3 regions of the Sporanaerobacter acetigenes DSM 13106 genome follow, and region 1 is predicted to be linked to each of the others. Evidence: a T-box and tRNA genes for the amino acid it is inferred to sense, from the RefSeq annotation. Region 1 holds a T-box; the other regions hold tRNA genes.
What was found. The T-box of region 1 lies ahead of leuS (leucine--tRNA ligase). A T-box ahead of a tRNA ligase gene usually reads a tRNA of that ligase, here a tRNA-Leu.
Positions count from the first base shown of each region.

Region 2: it encodes a tRNA-Leu, which carries the amino acid that the T-box ahead of leuS (leucine--tRNA ligase) is inferred to sense. The anticodon was not compared.
Region 3: it encodes a tRNA-Leu, which carries the amino acid that the T-box ahead of leuS (leucine--tRNA ligase) is inferred to sense. The anticodon was not compared.

Region 1 covers NZ_FQXR01000003.1:145,822-153,730, reverse strand. The annotation lists gene asnS (asparagine--tRNA ligase) at 1-908, shown strand, start outside; T-box leader at 958-1,168, shown strand; gene leuS (leucine--tRNA ligase) at 1,217-3,628, shown strand; gene BUA21_RS03055 (L-threonine 3-dehydrogenase) at 3,770-4,726, shown strand; gene rfbB (dTDP-glucose 4,6-dehydratase) at 4,847-5,803, shown strand; gene BUA21_RS03045 (glucose-1-phosphate thymidylyltransferase) at 5,819-6,883, shown strand; gene rffA (dTDP-4-amino-4,6-dideoxygalactose transaminase) at 6,993-7,909, shown strand, end outside.
Region 2 covers NZ_FQXR01000003.1:339,140-347,048, forward strand. The annotation lists gene BUA21_RS04030 (DRTGG domain-containing protein) at 1-315, opposite strand, end outside; gene dinB (DNA polymerase IV) at 340-1,389, opposite strand; gene BUA21_RS04040 (YdcF family protein) at 1,459-2,043, opposite strand; tRNA gene BUA21_RS04045 (tRNA-Leu) at 2,319-2,403, opposite strand; gene BUA21_RS04050 (peptide ABC transporter substrate-binding protein) at 2,457-4,205, opposite strand; gene BUA21_RS04055 (lytic transglycosylase domain-containing protein) at 4,230-4,883, opposite strand; gene coaE (dephospho-CoA kinase) at 4,902-5,519, opposite strand; gene polA (DNA polymerase I) at 5,506-7,909, opposite strand, start outside.
Region 3 covers NZ_FQXR01000006.1:111,533-119,441, reverse strand. The annotation lists gene BUA21_RS07625 (ABC transporter ATP-binding protein) at 1-274, shown strand, start outside; gene BUA21_RS07620 (ABC transporter ATP-binding protein) at 274-1,245, shown strand; gene BUA21_RS07615 (hypothetical protein) at 1,235-1,444, shown strand; tRNA gene BUA21_RS07610 (tRNA-Leu) at 1,585-1,668, shown strand; gene tig (trigger factor) at 1,832-3,121, shown strand; gene clpP (ATP-dependent Clp endopeptidase proteolytic subunit ClpP) at 3,148-3,732, shown strand; gene clpX (ATP-dependent Clp protease ATP-binding subunit ClpX) at 3,752-5,032, shown strand; gene lon (endopeptidase La) at 5,130-7,490, shown strand; gene yihA (ribosome biogenesis GTP-binding protein YihA/YsxC) at 7,477-7,909, shown strand, end outside.

The DNA of each region.
Region 1 (7,909 bases):
TTACAGCAAGTGATGCTGAAGGAGCAGGAGAAATGTTTAGAACAACTATTTTGGATTTGGAAAATCTGCCATTAGATGAAAACAAAAAAGTTGATTTTAAAGAAGATTTCTTTGGGAAAGAGACAAATCTAACAGTTAGTGGTCAGTTGGAAGCAGAAGCTTATGCACTAGCTTTTAGAAATGTATATACCTTTGGGCCAACTTTTAGGGCGGAAAATTCCAATACTGCAAGACATGCGGCAGAATTTTGGATGATAGAACCTGAAATTGCTTTTGCTGATCTTAAAGATGACATGAATTTGGCAGAAGACATGATGAAATATGTTATAAGCTATTGTTTGGAAAACGCAAGGGAAGAAATGGAGTTTTTTAATTCTTTTGTAGATAAAGGACTTTTTGCAAGATTAGAAAATGTAGTAAATTCTGATTTTGGATGTATAACATACACAGAAGCAGTTGATATTTTAAAGAAATCAGGGGAGTCTTTTGATTATCCTGTAGAATGGGGAATGGATTTACAAACAGAACATGAAAGATATATAACTGAGAAAGTATTTAAGAAACCAGTATTTGTCATAGATTATCCAAAGGATATAAAGGCTTTTTATATGAGATTAAATGATGATGAAAAAACTGTTGCAGCTATGGATTTACTTGTACCTGGAATAGGGGAGATAATTGGAGGAAGTCAAAGAGAAGAAAGACTAGATGTATTGGAAAGAAGAATGGATGAGATGGGACTAGATAAGGAAGCATATTGGTGGTATTTAGAATTGAGAAAATATGGTGGAACTAAACATGCAGGTTATGGACTTGGATTTGAAAGAGCTATAATGTATATAACTGGTATGACCAATATTAGAGATGTGTTACCTTTCCCAAGGACAGTTAATTCAGCAGAATTTTAAAATATTGTTGATTTTATATTTTGAATTTGGTATAATACAGGAAAATCATATATAGACATTGAAGAAAAGTAGTAGGTTTAGAGCTATTTAAAGAGAACTGTTGGGTGGTGAAAAACAGTATTAGCTAAAACTGAACTCGTTTCTGAGTTGTCAAAGTGAAAATAGTAGCTTTGACCGGTTGCAAGCCGTTATATTTTAAAGTGGGAAGATGAAATCTTCCAATTAGTGTGGTACCGCGGAGTAAACCTTTCGTCTCTAATATAGGCGAAAGGTTTTTTTATCTTTAAAAATATGAGGAGGTTTGAAAAATGACTGAGTACAATCCGAATGTTATTGAAAAGAAATGGCAAGATATTTGGGAAGAAAAAGAAGTTTTTAAGACTAGTACAGATAAGTCTAAACCTAAGTTTTATGCGTTGATAGAATTTCCTTATCCTTCTGGGAAAGGACTACATGTAGGTCATCCAAGACCTTATACTGCTTTAGACATAGTTGCAAGGAAAAGAAGATTTGAAGGATACAATGTTCTATATCCAATGGGCTGGGATGCTTTTGGACTTCCTACAGAAAACTTTGCAATTAAAAATAAAATTCACCCAAAGGTTGTTACAGAAAAAAATGTAGAGATGTTTAAAAATCAACTTAAGTCCATAGGATTTTCTTTTGATTGGTCAAGAGAAATAAATACTACAGATCCAATGTATTATAAATGGACTCAATGGATATTTTTGAAGATGTTTGAAAAAGGTCTTGCTTATAAGCAAGAAATGCCTATAAACTGGTGTACTTCTTGTAAAGTAGGTTTGGCAAATGAAGAAGTTGTAAATGGTACTTGTGAGAGATGTGGTGGAGAAGTTGTAAGGAAGGTTAAGAACCAATGGATGCTTAAGATCACTGAATATGCAGATAGACTTATAAATGATTTGGATACAGTAGACTATATTGAAAGAGTAAAAACTCAACAAATAAACTGGATAGGTAAATCTGAAGGAATGGAAGTAGATTTTCAAATCAGTGGAACAGATGACAAATTGAGAGTTTTTACAACTAGACCAGATACATTGTATGGTTCTACCTATATGGTTATAGCACCTGAACATCCATTAATAGAAAAATATAAAAATGAAATTAAAAACTTAGATGAGTTAAAAACTTATCAGGAGATGAGTAGCAAAAAATCTGACTTTGAAAGAACTGAATTAGTTAAAGAAAAAACTGGTGTCGAAATAAAAGGATTAAAAGCCATAAACCCAGCTAACGGAAAAGAAATTCCTATTTGGATTTCTGATTATGTACTTATAAGTTATGGTACGGGAGCTATTATGGCGGTACCTAGCCATGACAGCAGAGATTGGGAATTTGCGAAAAAATTTGGTCTTCCAATAGTAGAAGTTGTAGCTGGTGGAAATGTAGAAGAAAACGCATATACAGATACTGAATCAGGAATATTGATAAATTCAGGTTTCTTAAATGGTTTAGAAGTTAAAGAAGCTAAAAAGAAGATGAGCGATTGGCTTGAAGAAAAAGGTCTTGGAGAGAGAAAAATAAATTATAAATTGAGAGACTGGGTATTTTCTCGTCAAAGATACTGGGGAGAACCTATACCACTAGTTTATTGTGAAAAATGTGGATGGGTGCCTGTTCCAGAAGAAGAATTGCCTGTTTTGTTGCCTGAAGTTGAAAGCTACGAACCTACAGACAATGGAGAATCACCTCTTGCCAAGATGAAAGATTGGGTAGAAACAACTTGTCCTAAATGCGGCGGGAAGGCTACAAGAGAAACAGATACTATGCCTCAATGGGCTGGTTCATCTTGGTATTTTTTAAGATATATAGATCCACACAATGAAAACGAGTTGGCAAGTAAAGAAGAATTAGATTATTGGCTACCAGTAGATTGGTACAATGGTGGAATGGAACATACTACATTACATTTACTTTATTCAAGATTTTGGCATAAGTTCTTATATGATTTAGGAGTAGTTCCTTGTCCAGAACCTTATAAAAAGAGAACTTCTCATGGTATGATACTTGGAGAAAATAATGAAAAAATGTCAAAATCCAGAGGAAATGTAATTAATCCAGATGAAATAGTCAATGAATATGGCGCAGATACATTGAGAACCTATGAAATGTTTATTGGGGACTTTGAAAAAAGTGTTCCTTGGTCAGAAAACGGAGTTAAAGGATGTAGAAGATTTTTAGAAAGAGTATGGAGATTACAAGATATTGTTGTAGAAGGTGACGACTGTTCTAAAGAGCTAGAAACCAGTATCCACAAAACTATCAAGAAGGTAACAGAGGATTATGAAAATCTTAAGTTCAATACTGCTATAGCAGCTCTTATGTCACTATTAAATGAATTCAATAGTATAGGCAAGATGACCCATGAAGATATGAGAACCTATCTTATTTTGTTAAATCCTGTAGCACCACATATTACTGAAGAAATGTGGGATAGATTAAATTTAGGAGGTATGTTACACAAGGCTACATGGCCAAAATGGGATAAGGATAAAATTGTAGATGAGATAATTGAAATTGCTATACAAATAAATGGTAAAGTCAGAGGGAAAGAGACTATATCTATAGACGAGACAAAAGAGTCTATAAGAGAAAAAGTTTTGAAAAACGAAGGTACGAGAAAATATGTTGAGGGGAAAAATATAGTTAAAGAAATATATGTGCCAGGAAAAATATATAATATTGTAGTTAAATAGGCAGGGGATAAATTCCCTTGTCTCAAACTATTGTATATATATTTGATTGTTAAATTAAATTAAGTTTTTGAATTTGTGAAAATATGTTATAATTGAATTGCTAATTAAAAAAGTATACCTATTATTTGGAGGTGCGATGTAATGAGAAAAATTTTAGTTACGGGTGCTTTAGGTCAAATTGGTTCAGAACTAACTATGGAATTAAGAAAAATATACGGAAATGACAATGTTGTAGCTAGTAGTAGAAGAATGAAGGAAGGTCAAGAAAAAGTAATTGAGTCAGGTCCTTTCGAAATTGTAGAAGTGACAAATGCTGAACAAATTGCAGATGTTGTGAAAAAACATGAAGTAAATACAATTGTTCATTTGGCAGCTTTACTTTCAGCAGTTGGAGAACAAAAACCAAATCAAGCATGGGATATAAACATGAATGGGCTATACAATGTATTGGAAGTGGCAAGAGAAAAAAATTGTGCTGTATTTACTCCAAGTTCTATTGCTGCATTTGGACCATCTACTCCAAAGGATAAAACACCACAAGATACTATACAAAGACCAGGAACTATGTATGGTGTGACAAAAGTAGCAGGAGAATTGCTATGTGACTATTACTATAAAAAGTTTGGTGTAGATACAAGAGGAGTACGTTTTCCAGGACTTATTTCTTATGAGACATTGCCAGGTGGTGGAACTACAGATTATGCTGTACATATCTACTATGAAGCATTGAAACAAAAGAAGTACACAAGCTTTATCCAAGAAGGTACTCTTATGGACATGATGTATATGCCAGATGCTCTTAATGCAATTATAAGTTTGATGGAAGCAAATCCAGATAAACTTATTCATAGAAATGCTTTCAATATAACTGCTATGAGTTTTGCACCAGAAGATATTGCAGCTGAAATCAAGAAACATATACCAGAGTTCGAAATGGATTATGATGTAGACCCAGTTAGACAAGCCATTGCAGATTCTTGGCCAGATTCTTTAGATGATAGTGCAGCAAGAAAGGAATGGGGTTGGGATCCGAAATATGATTTGTCAAGTATGACTATTGATATGTTAGAAAAATTAAAAGAAAAACTAAATAAATAGATATTTTATAAAAAGTCTTAGTTGAAATACTAAGACTTTTTATTTTACCTGATTGCCAATGTCAAAATCATTCATATTAAATACTATAGTATTAGAAAACAAATAGGATGGTGGTTGAAATTGAAAAAAATATTAGTGACAGGTGGAGCTGGTTTCATTGGGAGCAATTTTTCAAGATATTTTTTAAACAAATATAGAGATTTTAAAGTTATAAATCTAGATAAATTAACTTATGCAGGCAATATAGATAATATAAGAGATTCGCTAGATGATAAAAGATATAGTTTTGTAAAGGGTTCTATAAATGATCAAAAGCTACTACAACAATTATTTGATGATAAAATTGACTATGTAGTTAATTTTGCAGCTGAATCCCATGTTGATAGAAGTATAGAAGATTCACTTATATTTACTAAAACAAATACTTTAGGAACTCATGCTTTATTAGAATTTGCAAAAAAGTATGGAGTAAAGAAATTTGTTCAAGTGTCTACTGATGAAGTCTATGGAACATTGGGTAGAGATGGAGTTTTCACAGAAACATCTCAAATAAATCCTTCCAATCCTTATTCTGCAAGTAAAGCTAGTGCTGACTTGCTTTGCCTTTCTTATTACAAGACATACAAATTTCCCGTAGTTATCACAAGATGTTGTAACAATTATGGTCCATATCAGTTTCCAGAAAAGCTCATCCCTCTGATGACTATTAAGGGAATAAAGGGGGAGAAATTACCTATTTATGGAGATGGGCAAAATATAAGGGAATGGATTCATGTAGTGGATCATTGTAGGGCAATAGATATGGTTATTGATAGGGGAAAGACAGGTGAGATATATAATATTAGCACAAGGGAAGAAGGAAGCAATATAAATATAGTGAAAGAGATATTGAAATTGTTAAATAAATCAGAAGAGCAGATTGAGTTTGTAAGTGATAGGCGAGGTCATGATTTTAGATATGCATTAGATAATACTAATATAGGATGGAAACCTGTTTATAATTTAAAAGATGGCTTAAATGAGACTATAAAATGGTATGTGGAAAATGAAGAATGGTGGAACAAACTTATTCATTAAAGAGGTGATTATATTATGAAAACTCTCATATTGTGTGGTGGAACGGGTAGCAGACTTTGGCCTGTGACTCTTTCTGTTCAAAAACAGCTCATTCCTATAGCAAATAAACCAATACTATTTTATATAATTGATTCCTTAGTTGAAGTAGGAATAGTGGATATAGGAATTTTGTCAAATCAAAAAGAAGATACTTTTAATGAAGCATTAAGATTCTACGAAAAAAGAGAAAAAATAAAATATACTTATATAGATCAAGATAAACCAATTGGACTTGCTAATGCTGTTGTTTCGGCAAAGGAATTTATTGATAATGAAAAATTCATCATGATTTTAGGAGATAATATGTATAAGTTTAGTTTAAAAAAGTTTCTAGATAAATTTAATTCCGAAAATGTAAACTGTAGTATATTATTGAAAGAAGTTGAAAATCCATCTCAATTTGGGGTAGCTGATGTTTTAAATGGGAAAATAGTAGATTTAGTTGAAAAGCCTAAAAATCCTCCTTCAAATTTAGCTATTACTGGTATATATGCTTTCGATTCTAGTATATTTAAAGCTTGTGAAAATATAAAATCTTCTTGGAGAGGTGAATATGAGATAACTGATGCTATAAAGTGGCTACTAGATAATAGTTATAATGTAACTTATGATATATTAGAAGGTGATTGGAAGGACTTAGGGACACCTGAGGATATACTAAAAGAAAATATGAATAGGCTTATTGGTATCAAAGAGAATGTAGTGGGAGAGATTATATCTTCTGATATTTCTGGTAAAATTATTCTTGAGGAAAATTCAAAAATAATAAATAGTATCATTAGGGGACCAGTGAGTATAGGAGATGGTGTTATGATAGAGAATTCTTATATAGGTCCCTATACATCACTAGGGAACAATGTCTCTATCTCTAATTGTCAAATTGAAAATAGTATTATACTAGATGAATCCAATATTTCAGATATTGATTCTATAATTGATTCGAGTATCGTAGAAAAGGGATCTGTTATTAAAAAAAGTACCCAATTAAGAAAAGTTAGTTCATTTTTATTAGCTAAAAATAGCTTAGTCATATTAGAGTAGATTTAAAGAATATATTAGTAGCGAGAAGATTAAAAAACTTTCTTCTTGCTACTTAATTTTGTAGGTTAATAATGTAAATTTATAAATAGAATAAAAGGGGATGGGATAAATGATACCATTTAATAAACCTTATATGACCAAAAAAGAAATATTATATATAGAAGATGCTATTTTCAGAGGTAAACTATCTGGTGATGGATATTATTCTAAAAAATGTAGTACGTTTATAGAAGAAATTTTTAATACTAAAAAGGCATTGCTTACTACATCTTGTAGTTCTGCGTTAGATATGGCTGCTATTCTTTTGGATTTAAAAGAAGGAGATGAAGTGATCATGCCATCTTATACCTTTGTTTCAACTGCCAATGCAGTAGTTTTAAGAGGTGCAGTGCCAGTTTTTGCAGAAATAGAGGAAGATACATTAAATATTGATCCAGAAGATATAAAACGAAAAATAACAAATAAAACAAAGGCAATTTTTCCTGTTCATTATGCAGGTGTATCTTGTGATATGGATAGAATAATGAATATTGCTAGGAAAAACGATCTAAAGGTTGTAGAAGATGCGGCACAAGGAGTAAATTCAAAATACAAACAAAAATATCTTGGGACTATCGGGGATATAGGTTGTTATAGTTTTCATGAAACTAAAAATTATGTATGTGGAGAAGGTGGAGCAATACTTATAAATAATGATGAAGAATTGGTGAGAAGAGCAGAAATAATAAGGGAAAAAGGAACGGATAGAGCTAAATTTTTTAGAGGAGAAGTGGATAAATACACTTGGGTAGATGTGGGCTCAAGCTATATTATTTCTGATATCAATGCAGCTATGTTGTGGGCACAATTTGAAAGAATTGAAGAAATAAATGAAAAGAGGAAGAAAATTTATAAAATGTACTACAAAGGGTTAAAAAAATTGGAAGTTGTAGGGAAAATCAAACTTCCCACAATTCCTGATTGTTGTAAAAGCAACTATCATATATTTTATATGTTGCTTAATAATGAATTTGAAAGAAATCATTT
Region 2 (7,909 bases), 190 kb from region 1:
AAGTTTCCCAGATGCTGTATACATGGTATCCGTAGTAAACAATACAGTTAATTTATTGTTTTTAGCTAACTCAATTAAATCACTACTAGGAAACTTGCCTCTTACAAAAACTATGGCAGGTAAATCCATCATTTCAGCAGTTCTTATAACTTGCGGATTATTAAGACCCGTAAGCAGTACAGTATCCTCGTTCACATAAGCCAACACATCACTCATTAAGTCTGAACTAAAAGCATATAAAACCTCTTTGTCTAGATATTCTTCTCCAACTATAACCTTTGCCTCCAATATCTCTTGAATTTCTCTTAATTTCAAGTAGACACCTCCTCAAAACTTATTTTATAGTAAACTTAATTGAAGCGGATCATTTGGATAAATAAAATTTGAAACTGTAATTCCCAGCAGTCTAATCCTTTTATTTAGTGAAAACTTATTTCTAAATATAAAAAGACTTATTTCATATATAGTTTCATATTCATCTGTAGGAATATTCAATGTAATGCTCCTAGTTTCAGTTGAAAAATCCTCATACTTAAGCTTTACAGTTATGGTTCTTGCCAAGAAACCTTTGTGCTCCAATTTGTAGGAAATGTTTAGCGAATATTCTTGCAACTTTGCGTACATAAACTCCATATCTAAAGTATCTTTAACAAAAGTTTCTTCCTCACCAATTGATTGACTAGCAATATTCATTTCTACGGGTCTATTATCAATTCCCATAGAAAACTCAAAAAGTTCCTCTCCTCTCTTGCCAAATTTATCAATCAATACGTTTACATCATAATTTTGAAGATCTCCTATGGTGTATATCCCCAATTTGTTCAGTTCCCTTTCTGTTTTGGGCCCTATTCCCCACAATTTTCTCAAAGAAAGTGGCTTTAAAAAAGCTACTGCTTCTTCTTCCTTAATGATAGTCAAACCATTTGGCTTTTTTGTATCAGATGCAATTTTCGCCAAAAGTTTATTTACGGATATCCCTACAGAAGCTGTCAAATCCAATTCATCCTTTATATTTCTTTTTATATTCATTGCTGTACTTAAAGGTTCTTTCCCCGTTATATCAATAAAAGCTTCATCTATAGAAACAGGTTCTATTGTATGACTATATCTTCTAAATATATCATTTATGCTTCTTGAAACTTCTTTATATTTTTTCATATTTACCGGAAGAAATATCGCTTCTGGGCAGAGTTTTTTCGCCATAGCTATAGACATAGCAGAATGAACCCCATATTTTCTCGCCTCATAAGAAGCAGTAGAGACTACCCCTCTATTTTCCAAACTACCTCCCACAATCACAGGCTTATTTTTAAGTTTCTTGTCATCTCTTTGTTCTACCGAAGCAAAAAACGCATCCATATCCACATGAATGATAGTACTACTATTCATAAAATCACACCTTAGTATTTATTGGCTAAATTCCTATTCCAAGACACTAAAAAATTGATTTTACTAAACTCACTTATCAAAAAAGATTGACTTTATCACTGCAAAATACTCTCTTATATATTGTGGAACAACAATTGATATGGGGGTCTTTGCAGGCAATCCATAGGGAATCATACCCAATCTTTTAGCCAAGAACTTTGCTCTAAATATATGATATTTGTTGGTAGCAAGTAAAACTTTTACATTTTCTTTATCATCTAATTGCTTAATTTTTTCCAAGCTAAATTGTAGGTTCTCAAAAGTAGAAGTAGATTTATCTTCAATGATTACACTATCTTTGTCAATTCCATTGTCTACTAAGTATTTTTTCATTGCCTGTGCCTCTGATATATCCTCATCCATACCTTGTCCACCTGATACTATTACTTTTACGTCTTTATTTTCACTTAAATACTCTTTTGCAAATTTAAGTCTTTCCAATAGTGCCGGTGAAGGTTTTTCTCCATAAAGTCTAGCTCCCAAAACTATAACATAATCAACCTTATCTACTGTTTTCCTACTTCCTTCAACAATCATCAAGACTTCAACAATAAAAAAAGATACCAATACTATTAATGCCAAAGTAGTTATTGTTTTAAGTGTTATTTTCTTCATTTGCTTTTTCCTTTCTTTTTTGATTGTTCCAGTAATTAAGATGATCAAAAACCAAATCCTATAAATATCTCCCTATTCTTATTATATATACGCTTAATACTATATTAGCATATAATTTATAAATTTCATTATATCTTTTAATATCCTAGTACACAAGCTTATATCTTGCAGAAGAAGCAAAATTTCTAAGGAAAACTAGAACTTTTCTATTTATTATAAAAAAGACGTCTAACTGCTAATTAATTTTAGCAATTAAACGTCTTTTTATTTCTTAGTGGTGCAGGAGAAGGGATTTGAACCCTCAAGGCTATTGCCATACGCCCCTCAAACGTACGTGTCTGCCAATTCCACCACTCCTGCAATTTTAACATATCCACTATATATTATAATGATTTTTGGCAATTTATCAACAGTTATTTTTGTTGATATTTCTTTGGAATATACCATTCTTCAATATTGTCGTATATATTGTAAAATTGTGGTTCTATATTTCCTTTTACTTTTTTGTCTAAAAGCAAAGCTTTATTTCTAAAAAAAAGACTCACATAGGGCAATTCTTCAACTATTTTAGTTTCCAATTTGTCATAGGCATTCTTTTTCATTTCTCTATCAGGAGCACTAAAGGCTTCTACCAACAATTCGTCCATCTCTTCATCTTGATATCTGATGAAATTGGTTCCATATTGAATTTGGGATGAATGAAAAGCAAAAGACAAATCTGGGACGCTGGACAATTGCCATCCCAACAAGGCTACATCAAAATTTCCTCTATCTAACTTTCCTCTAAATGTTTCCCAATCATTTTCTATCATTTCTTCAGTGAGCTTGTCAGGAATTTCTTCAGCATAATCTTTTATCACTTCAATTCCTATTTGTCTTAAATTTTCTGCTATCATCTCTGCAGTTTTAAATCTCAATGGGTTGTAGGAATTTGTAGATAGCCTTATGGAAAGTTTGTTTCCATTTTCATCTTCACATATTCCGTCCCCATCTCTATCTATCCATCCAGCTTTATCTAATACTTCTTTGGCCTTCGATTTGTTGTAGCCATATATGCTAGCTTCTTGATTAAGTAGCCAAGAATCTGGATGTATAGGCAAATCAGTTTGTGTAGCGTGACCTAAATATACTTTTTGAATTATAGCTTGTCTATCTATTCCATAGGCAATAGCCTTTCTTATAGCTAATCCACTTTCATCAGCAAATATTTTATTTTTGAAACTGAAAGCTAAAAACTCATAATTTTGTGAAACATATTCATATATTTTTACTCTGTCCTTTTGTGTATACTTTTCCCAATCAACATCAACAGTATTGGCCAAATCAACTTGCCCTGTTTCAAAAGCTGTAAGAGACAATTCTTCATCATCTAGCACTCTGCCAACAATTGTATCAATATAGGGTCTTCCCTTCCACCATTCTTCATTAGCAACTAATTTTATAGTTTTAAGCTTTTCATATTGATTAAATTTATATGGTCCAGTCCCAATTGGATTGTATTCTTCAGCACTTAAAGCATTTATATATGAAGCTTTCTCATTTTTCCCTGTAAATTGATGTTTAGGTATGATTGGAAAAGTCAAAATTTCTAGTGCATTGCTATAAGCTCTGTCAAAATATATCTCTAAATTGTAATCATCTATTATTTTCACATTTAAAATATGTCTTATATCAGAAGTACTGAAAGGTTTTATTCCATTAAGTATCAAATCTTTATAAGCCGATTCACCACTTCCATATTTAATAGTATTTATAGTAAAAACCACATCATCTGCTGTAAACTTCTCCCCATCATGCCAATACACATCATCTTTAAGTCTAATATCTACAGTTTTTCCTTCATCTCTTATTGAGTAATCTTCAGCAAGACAATTTTCTATATTTAAATTTCTATCTAATTGAAACAAGCTCTCAAAAATTAATTTGCTAAAATTATAAAAACTTGCATTCTCACTTAAAAGAGGATTTAATGATTTAATTGTCGTAATAGGTACTACCACTTCTCCCCCATATTCTGGTTCATCACTTTCATTGGCAACTGTTTCACTTTTATCTTCTAATGCTTCGATATTCTTTTCTATCTTTGCCTTATTTTCACATCCTGTCATAAATGACAAAAAAATTATTGTCAGTACTAGAAATAATAATAGCTTTTTTTTCAACGCTTTTTCCCCCTCATGTTCAAACTAAACATCAATATAATTTTCAAACATTTTAATGAATGTACTTTTTATATTTTTCTTGAAATTATATCTAGATGAACTTTCCATGTCAAAAGTATTTTTGTAAATTTTTTTATACATTTCATAATTTTTAAGTACCTTTTCTACATAATCACTAGTTTCTTTGAAAGGTATATAATCTAAACTTTTCCCATCTTCGCTATATCTATCATCTTTAAGCCATTTATTTACATTGCCACTTCCTCCATTGTATGCTGCCAATATAAGCTGTAAATTCCCATTGAACTCATCTGTAAGAACACTTAAATACCAACAGCCAATCCTTATATTTATCTCTGGATCATATAAGGATTCTAATGTAAAATCCTGTATATCTATTTTTTCAGAAGCCCAATTTCCTGTAGTTGGTGAAATTTGCATGAGCCCTCGTGCATCTTTTTTAGATACGGCAAATGTATCATATTTGCTCTCTACATTGATTATGGCAGCAACTAGGTGAGAATCTATATTATAGTGCTGTGAATACTTTTTTATATAATTTTCATAATTAATTGGATATATGATTTTTACAACTAGCTTTATACTTATAAACAATAATACAGCAATCAATATGCAAATGAAAAATTTCTTGATTTTATGATTAAATAGCCTTGCCAAGTTATATACCTCCACTATCTATTTGAGACTTTTTGTGAGAATTTCTACTTTTTCTTTAAGTTCTTCCAAACTTCCACTGTTGTTTATGATTTTATCTGCATATTTTTTCTTATATTCCATAGACATTTGTGCTCTCATTCTAGCCAAAGCTTCTTCATCGGAAAAACCATCTCTTTTTTTAAGCCTTTCCAATTGCGTTTTTTCATCTACATAAACTAGCCATATTTCATCTATATTGATTCCTTTTGCTTTAATTTTTTCAAGTTCTTCAACCAAAAGAGGAATATCTAAAAAAATAAACTTTTCTATTTTAGAATATTTGTCTACTTCATCCTTTATAGCTTGAAAAATCCTAGGATGAACTATACTATTTAATCTTTTTCTCATATTTCCATCTTGAAATGTCAATTTTCCTAACTCTATTCTATCAATAGACAAATCTTCATTTAATATTCTTTCTCCAAACTCATCTACAATATCCATATATGCAGGTTCTCCTACACATACTACTTTTCTTGCTATTTTATCTGCATCTATGACCTTAAATCCTTTTCCCATTAAAAGGTTTGTAACTGTACTCTTACCTGAAGCAATTCCTCCAGTTAAACCAATTATCTTGCAACTACTTTGTTTCATACCAGCTATCTCCCATCATTATATCTACTTTCAATGGCACATTTAGTTTTATAGAGCTTTCCATTGTATTCTTTAGAATTTCTTTTACCTCATCTTTTTCATCTTTATATGTCTCTATGATGAGTTCATCATGAACTTGAAGTATAAGCTTGGATTTTAAATTTCTCAATTTAAGTTCTTTATATACCCTTACCATGGCAACTTTTATAATATCTGCCGCACTTCCTTGAATAGGAGTATTCATGGCAACTCTTTCTCCAAAAGATCTGACTACATAGTTTCTAGATTTCAATTCAGGAAGATATCTTCTCCTATTCAATATAGTTTCTACATAGCCTTCTTTCTTCCCAGATTCCACGATTTCCTCCATGTACTCCTTTACTTTCTTGTAATTTTTCAGATAATTGTCTATATATTCTTTTGCCTCTTTTCTAGAGATATTTAAATCCCTTGACAATCCATAGTCACTAATTCCATATACAATTCCAAAATTCACTGCTTTTGCTCTGCTTCTCATAATAGATGTGACTTCTTCTTTAGGTACATTAAATACTTCACTAGCAGTTTTGGTATGAATATCTTCATTGTTATAAAATGCTTCTTTTAATTTTGGATCATCTGAAATATGAGCCAATACTCTCAATTCAATTTGTGAATAATCCCCATCTATTAAAATATAATCTTCATCCTGTGGAACAAAAGCTTTCCTTATTTTTCTTCCTTCCTCTGTTTTTACAGGTATATTCTGCAGATTTGGCTCCGTACTACTAATCCTCCCTGTATTAGTTACAGTCTGATTGAAACTGGAATGTATTCTATCTGTATTTTCATCTACAAGATTCATAAGTCCATCAATATATGTGGATTTTAATTTTACAATTTGTCTATACTTCAATATATTTTCCACAATAGGATGTTTGTCTTTTAGTTTATCTAATACTTCTGCATCTGTTGAATACCCTGTTTTCGTCTTTTTTATAACCGGTAAATCTAATTTATCAAACAATATTTCTCCCAATTGTTTAGGCGAATTTATATTGAATTCTTCTCCTGCCAATTCATATATTTCCTTTGTCAAATTGTCTATTTCCTTGTCAAATTCACTTCCTAGTTCTTTTAGTATTTCTACATCAATTTTAAAACCATAGTATTCCATACTAGCTAATACTTCTGCGAGAGGGAGTTCCACATCAGAGTAAAGTTCTTTCATACCTTGGCCTTCAATGATTCCAATAATCTTATCTTCTAACATATATACTAAATCCAATATTTTAGCAAAATATTGTCCTCTTTCATCTACAGATAAAACTTTATAAGTTTTTTTATTTTTACCTTTTCCCAATAGTTCTTCTTCCTTTTCTATATTGAGATTTAAATACTCATTGCTCAATTTAGAAATGCTATAGTCCGTTTCAGATGGATTTATTAAGTACTCACCTATCATGCTATCAAAAGTTATAGAACTAATTTTTATACCCAATTTAAAAAGGCCTAGTATATCATTTTTTATATTGTGTCCTGAAACCAATATGTCTTCTCTTTCAAATATATCTTTAAAGCTATTTTGAAAATTTAATAACAGTTCGTTTCCATCAAAATTTATATAATAAGTGCTATGTTCTTTCGGCTTAATTGCAATTCCCAGTATTTCAGATTTAAGAATATTCTCATCTCCGTATACAAATTTAAAGGCAAATTCTTTTGATTTAAGTATTTCATCAATAATTTTTTGAAATTTATCTTCACTTTCTATTAATATAAATTCTGATGAATAATATTCTATATTTATCTCAATTTTATCTTTTGGTATTTTTTCTATCAATGATTTAAATTCCAATTTCTCATAGAGTCCTTTTAATCTTTCCCAATCTGGTTCTTCATATTTTAGTTCTTCTAAATTTAATTCCAATGGAACACTTGTGACAATTTCCGCTAACCTTCTGCTTAAAAAGGCTTGTTGCTTATATTCTATGAGAGACTCTTTTAATTTATTTCCACTTACTTCTTCTATATTTTCATATATATTTTCTATAGAACCAAATTGTTTCAACAACTTAAGTCCTGTTTTTTCTCCTATACCAGGAACTCCAGGTATATTGTCTGATTTATCTCCCATAAGTCCTTTCAAATCTATGAATTGTTCTGGAGTTATGCCGTACTTGTCAATCATGGCTTCTTTGTCAAACACTTCTAGTTCTGTTATACCTTTTTTAGTCACTAGTACTTTAGATTTATCTGAAGCTAATTGTAAGTAATCTCTATCTCCAGAAACCAATATGACATTTAAATTTTTTTCTTCTCCAAATCTAGCAACAGTTCCTGCTATATCATCTGCTTCATATCCTTCAATCTCTATTTGATTTATATTCATTGCCTTAAGTACTTCTTTT
Region 3 (7,909 bases), on a different contig from region 1:
GGAGGATGCCCCTGTTGATGAATTGTTTAAAAATCCTAGACATCCTTATACAATAGGTCTAATGAATTCAATACCTTCTCTTATTGAAGAAGGCAAGAGACTTGAAAGTATTAGTGGTTCAGTACCAAATCCATTGTATTTGCCAAAAGGCTGCTATTTTCATCCAAGATGCAAATTTGCAACAGATGAATGTAGAAAAGGTCAGCCAAGTTTAAGGGAAATAGCACCTGGGCACAAAGTCAGCTGCTTTAGAGCAGAGGAGGTGACTAAATAATGAGTGAAGTAATATTAGAAGCTCAAAATTTAAAAAAATATTTTCCAATATATAAAGGTGCTTTTAGAAGAAGAGTAGGAGATGTAAAAGCTGTTGATGGTGTTTCACTTTATATAAAAGAGGGAGAAACATTAGGACTTGTAGGAGAATCTGGATGTGGAAAATCTACTACTGGGAGAACAATATTGAGATTGTTAGATGCTACTGAAGGTACCGTTACCTATAAGGGACAAGATGTTTTAAATGCTTCAAAAGATGAAATGAAAAAACTTAGAAGAGAAATGCAGATAGTATTTCAGGACCCATACAGCTCATTAAATCCTAGAATGACAGTTTCTGAAATAGTAGGAGAATCATTAGTTGAACATGGAATATACAAAAAAGGAAAAGAACTTGATGATTATGTAGTAGAAGTAATAACTAAATGTGGTCTTGCAAAATATCATATAAATAGATATCCTCACGAATTTTCAGGAGGACAACGTCAACGTATAGGAATTGCAAGAGCATTGGCATTGAATCCATCATTTATAGTTGCTGATGAGCCAGTTTCTGCCCTTGACGTTTCTATTCAATCACAAGTTATAAACTTATTGAATGATTTACAACATGAACGTAAAATATCCTATTTATTTATATCTCATGATTTAGGTGTAGTTAAATATATAAGCCATAGGATAGGAGTAATGTATTTGGGAACACTAGTAGAATTAGCTGATAAAAAGTCACTATTTGACAATCCAAAACATCCTTATACTCAAGCATTACTATCAGCAATACCAGTGCCAGACCCAACAAAGAAAATAAATAGGATTATACTAAAAGGTGACATACCAAGTCCTGCAAATCCACCATCTGGATGTAAGTTCCACACACGTTGTATGTATGCAAAAGATATTTGCAAGGAACAAGCACCAGAATTTAGAAATTTAGGAGGAGAACATTTTGTGGCGTGCCACTTTGCCAAATAGGCAATCTATTAGAGAAAGAGAAGAAGAAATAAAAAGATCAGTAGATAAAAAAAATGAAGAAGAACCTTTTGAATTTACAAAGACAGATATTTTAGCAATGATAATTGCAGCATTTCAAATATTGTTACCGATAATGCTAATTGGAGTAGGAGTTTTTGCACTTTTTACGTACTTGTTTACTACGTATTTTATGAAGTAAATATCACTTTAGATATAGCAGAAATTTATGAAAAATAGAGTTGCAAAATATATTGCAGCTCTTTTTTCTAAAAAACAAAAAAAATTATTGACAACTAATATATAAATGTTATAATAATAAAGTAGTTTAAAGCTTTATATGCGGGAGTGGCGGAATTGGCAGACGCGCTAGACTTAGGATCTAGTGTCATTGACGTGGGGGTTCAAGTCCTCTTTCCCGCACCATAAAAACCAGTGGTTGTTCCATTGGTTTTTTTCATAATACATAATATAAGAATATTTAATTAAAGATGCATTTGATATACATATTTTATATGATATAATTTTATGGTATAATGAGTTAGCTATATGGGAAATAAATAAAAAGATAACGAGGAGGAAAAGATAGATGAACTCTGTTTTAGAAAAAAAAGAAAACAACAAAGCTACCTTTACAATTGAGATAGGTGAAGATAAATTTCAAGAAGCAGTTCAAAAAGCATATCTAAAAAACAGAAGTAGATTCAATATACCTGGATTTAGAAAAGGTAAAGCACCAAGAAAAATAATTGAAATGAATTATGGTGAAGGTGTATTTTATGAAGAAGCATTAAATATTATATTACCAGATGCATATGAAGAAGCGATAAAAGAATTGTCTCTTGAACCAGTAGATACTCCAGATGTAGATATTGAACAACTTGAAAGTGGCAAACCTGTTATATTTAAAGTTGAAGTAACTATAAAACCTGAAGTTAAATTGGGTGAGTACAAGAGTATAGAAGTAGAAAAAGTAGAGTATAATGTTACAGATGAAGATGTTGAAGAAGAGTTAAAAAATATTAGAGATATGAATTATAGACTTGTAGATGCCTCAGACAGAGAAGCAAAAGAAAAAGATGTTTTAAATATTAATTTTGAAGGATACTTAGGGGAAGAAAAGTTCGAAGGTGGTTCAGCAGAAAATCAAGAATTAGAAATAGGTGCAGGGAGATTTATTCCTGGATTTGAAGAACAACTTATTGGAAAGAAAAAGGGAGATTTAGTTGATGTAAAGGTAACATTCCCTGAAGATTATTTTGAGGAAAATCTAAAGGGAGAAGAAGCTCTTTTTAAAGTAACTATCAATGATATTAAAGAAAAAGAATTTCCAGTTCTTGACGATGAGTTTGCAAAAGATGTCAGCGAATATGACACATTAGAGGAATTTAAAAATAGTATAAGAGAAAGACTAGAAAAAGAAGCAAAAAATAAAGAAGAAATGGAAAGAGAAACTAGTGTTATAAAAGCACTTGTAGAATCATCTGAAGTTGATATTCCACAAGTTATGATAGATAATCAAATTCAAAATGAGATAGGAGAATTTGACTATAGATTGAGATTGCAAGGACTTTCAATTGATAGGTATTTTGAGCTTACAAATAGTAGTATAGAAGACTTAAAAGAGCAAATAAGACCAAATGCTGAAAATAGAGTTAAAAGTGACTTAGTACTTGAAGCAGTAGCAAAAGCTGAAAATATTCAAGCTTCAGATGAAGACCTTGACAAGGAATTAGAAAGAATGGCAGTAGAGTATAACCATGAAGATGTAGAAAAGTTCAAACAAGATATGAAATTGGGAGATTTAGAATACCTTAAAGAGGGTATAATGAGAGATAAGACAATTGAATTTTTAATGTCAAATGCTAAATTTATTTAATAAGCATTGAGTAGGAGGGGTATGATATGGCTTTAGTTCCAATTGTAGTCGAGCAAAACAATAGAGGAGAAAGATCTTACGATATTTACTCTAGGCTACTAAAAGAAAGAATAATATTTCTTGGCGAAGAAGTAAATGATATAACTGCCAATTTGGTAGTTGCACAGTTGCTATTTTTAGAAGCAGAAGATCCTGATAAAGACATTCAGCTTTATATAAATAGCCCAGGTGGTTCTATAACTTCTGGATTTGCCATTTATGATACAATTCAATATATAAAACCAGATGTTTCAACTATATGCATAGGAATGGCAGCAAGTATGGGTGCATTTTTGCTTGCTGCAGGGGAAAAAGGTAAGAGATTTGCACTGCCAAATGCAGAAATAATGATACATCAACCACTAGGTGGTATGCAAGGTCAAGCAGAAGATATCAGGATTCATGCTGAAAGAATTGTAAAAACTAGAGAACAAATAAATAGGATATTAAGTGAGAGAACTGGTCAACCTTACGATAAAATCGCTCATGATACAGACAGAGATTTTTTTATGTCTGCTGAAGAAGCTAAAAAGTATGGTATAATAGATGAAGTAATAGAATTCAGAAAATAACATTAAGTGAGGTGTCATAATGGCAAGATTTGATGATAAGCAGCTTAGATGTTCTTTTTGCGGGAAACCTCAAGATCAAGTTAGAAGGCTTATTGCTGGACCCAATGTTTACATTTGTGATGAATGTATAGAATTGTGTCAAGAAATAATAGATGAAGAATTTGAAGACAGTTTTGAATATGAAATAGATGAGTTACCAAAGCCTATAAAGATAAAAAATACTCTTGATGATTATGTGATTAAACAGGAGAGAGCAAAAAGAGCATTAGCTGTGGCAGTATATAATCACTACAAAAGAATAAATAGTACAAATTCTAGAAATAGTGATATAGAATTGCAAAAGAGCAATATAATAATGATTGGACCAACAGGTTCAGGGAAAACATTGTTAGCTCAAACATTGGCAAAGATTTTGAACGTACCTTTTGCGATAGCAGATGCCACTTCTCTGACAGAAGCAGGTTATGTTGGCGAGGATGTAGAAAATATTATTCTTAAGCTAATACAAGCTGCAGATTATGACATAGAGAGAGCAGAAAAAGGCATTGTATATATAGATGAAATAGATAAAATAGCAAGAAAAACAGAAAATCCATCTATAACAAGAGATGTCAGTGGAGAAGGTGTTCAACAAGCATTATTAAAAATATTGGAAGGTACTGTAGCTAATGTACCGCCACAAGGTGGCAGAAAACATCCGCATCAGGAGTTTATCCAAGTAGATACAACAAATATATTATTTATAGTTGGAGGAGCTTTTGATGGGCTTGATAAGATAATTCAAAGTAGAATTAGTAAAAAAGTTATAGGTTTTGGGGCAGATATTCAAAGTAAGGATAATTCAAATATAGGAGAACTTTTGAAACAGGTTCAACCTGAAGATTTACTGAAATTTGGTTTGATTCCAGAATTCGTAGGAAGATTACCTGTCATGGTTACATTAGAAGAATTAGATGAAGATGCCCTTGTAAAAATACTCACTGAGCCTAAGAATTCATTGGTTAAGCAATATAAAGAGCTATTTGCTATAGATGATGTAGAACTTGAATTTGAAGATGGTGCATTAGAGCTAATTGCACAAAAAGCTATAGAAAGAAAAACAGGTGCTAGAGGGCTTAGAAGTATAATAGAAGAAACTATGTTAGATATTATGTATGAAATTCCATCAAGAGATGATGTAGAAAAATGTATTATTACAAGGGAAACTATTTTGAATGGAAATGAACCTACTTTGGTTATTTCTGATATGAAGAAAAAAAGTAGGGCGAAGAAATCAGGCAAAAAAGAATCAGCATCTTAATGGGCTCACATATTAGTGAGTCTTTTTTGTTGATAATAAATGAAAATATTAAAATTGGAAATACTCAATGATAAATGTGTATAAAAGGAGTGAAAGCATGAATATAGACCCATATAAAGTAAACCATAGGGATATGCCTCTTATACCCTTGAGAGGGATTACAGTTTTTCCCTATATGGTTGTTCACTTTGATGTAGGACGAGAGAAATCTATAAATGCATTGGAAAAAGCTATGATAGATGATTCTTTGGTATTTTTGTGTTCTCAGAAAGATGCAAAAATCGATGAGCCAAATATTGAGGATTTTTATCATATAGGAACAGTTTCTAAAATCAAGCAAATGTTGAAATTGCCTGGAGGAAGTATTCGAGTATTAGTTGAGGGACTGAATAGAGGACAGATTAGCAGCATTAAAGAAGAAGAAAGTTATTTTTCCGCAGAAATCGAAGAACTTACCTATGATTGGGAAGAACTTCAGATTGATAAAAAAACTGAAGCAGCTATGAGACTTGTAGTTGAAGACTTTGAGGAATATATAACACTTAGCAATAGAGTTTCTCCAGATTTATTGTTTACAGTTTCTGAAATTGAAGATCCAGGTAGACTTGCCGATGTAATTGCTTCTTATATTTATCTTAAACCGGAAGATGATCAAAAAATATTAGAGGCTTTTGATTTTTATGAGAGACTAGAATTACTTCATAGCTTACTTCAAGAAGAAATAGAAATTTTAAAAATTGAAGAAAAAATAAATCAACGCGTAAAAAAACAGATAACTAAAGTTCAAAAAGAATATTATTTAAAAGAGCAGATAAAGGCTATTCAAAACGAATTAGGCGAAGAAGATGAAATAGTTGAAGAAGTAGAAGAATATAAAAAGAAAATTGAAGAAACAAAAATGCCAAAGGAAGTCAAAGAAAAAGCATTAAAAGAAGTAGAAAGACTTTACAAATTATCTCCAAATTCAGCAGAGGTTGGAGTTATAAGAACTTATTTGGATTGGATAGTTGAACTTCCTTGGAATGTAGAGACAAAAGATAAAGTAAATATAAAAAAAGCAAGGGATATATTAAATAATGATCACTATGGACTTGATGATGTAAAAGAGAGAATACTTGAGTTTATTGCCATAAGAAAGCTTAAAAGCAATATGAAAGGACCTATTTTGTGCTTGGTAGGGCCGCCGGGAGTTGGAAAGACTTCTATAGCTAAATCTATAGCTAAATCTTTGAATCGAAACTTTGTGAGAATGTCCCTTGGTGGTGTACGGGATGAAGCTGAGATTAGAGGACATAGAAGGACTTATGTAGGGGCAATGCCAGGAAGAATTATTAGCCTTATAAAAAAATCAGGTTCAAACAATCCAGTATTTTTATTTGATGAAATAGATAAACTAAGCAGCGATTTCAGGGGAGATCCTGCTAGTGCACTATTAGAAGTACTAGATCCAGAACAAAACAATACTTTTACAGATCATTTTTTAGAAGTTCCTTTTGATTTGTCAAAAGTAATGTTTATAACTACAGCCAATACTACTTCAACTATTCCAGAACCATTGTTAGATAGAATGGAAGTCATAAGAATACCAGGATACACAGAAGAAGAAAAATTAAATATTGCCATGAAATATTTATTACCAAAACAATTGAAAGAACATGGTTTAAAAGAAGAAAATTTATCTATCTCCGAACACGCTATGAGAGATATCATAAATAACTATACAAGAGAGGCGGGAGTCCGAAATTTAGAAAGAAATATTGCCAATATTTGCAGAAAAGCTGCAAAAAAAATAGTTGAAGATGATGTTTCTAATGTCAGGGTTACTCTAGGAAATTTAGAAAATTATTTAGGTATTCCTAAATACAGACATGATATAGCAGGAGAAAAACATGAAATAGGAGTAGCTACAGGTCTTGCTTGGACTGCATTTGGAGGAGAAATTCTTTCTATAGAAGTAAATTGCATGAAAGGTACTGGTAAATTACAGTTGACAGGGCAATTAGGAGATGTTATGAAGGAATCTGCTATGGCTGGAATTAGTTATATAAGAGCAAATTCAGGAAAATTAGGGGTAGATGAAAATTTTTATAAAGAAATGGATATCCATATACATGTACCTGAAGGAGCAATACCAAAGGATGGACCGTCTGCTGGCATTACTATGGCTACAGCTGTTATTTCAGCTCTAACCAATAAGCCTATTTCGAAGAATGTGGCCATGACTGGCGAAATAACATTAAGAGGTAGAGTTTTACCTATTGGTGGTTTAAAGGAAAAGGTACTAGCTGCCCACAGGGCGGGAATAGAGAAAATAATTGTTCCATGGGAGAATAAAAAAGATTTAGAAGAAATACCAGATAAAGTGAAAAGGAAAATAGAATTCGTATTGGTAAAGGAAATGGAAGAAGTTCTTCTTCATGCTTTGATCGAAGTGGAGGATAAAAATGAAAATAATTAGTTCAGAGCTTCAAACTATTGCAGGAAATAAATCTCAATATCCAGTAGATAATTTATTTGAAATTGCTTTTGCAGGAAAGTCAAATGTAGGTAAATCATCATTGATAAATACATTAGTTAATAGAAACAATTTGGCAAGAACTAGTGGAAAACCTGGGAAAACTCAAACTATCAATTTTTATAATATAAATGGAGATTTTAGGTTTGTAGATTTACCTGGATATGGATATGCTAAAGTATCAAAGACTCAAAGAGAAAAATGGGCTCAAATGATTGAAGAGTATCTTAAATTCAGACAAAACCTTATAGAAATAATGCTTGTTGTGGATATTCGCCATGAACCTGGAGACCATGATGCACTTATGTATCAATGGATAAAAAGCTATGGTTTTAATGGAATAGTTATAGCAACAAAGGCTG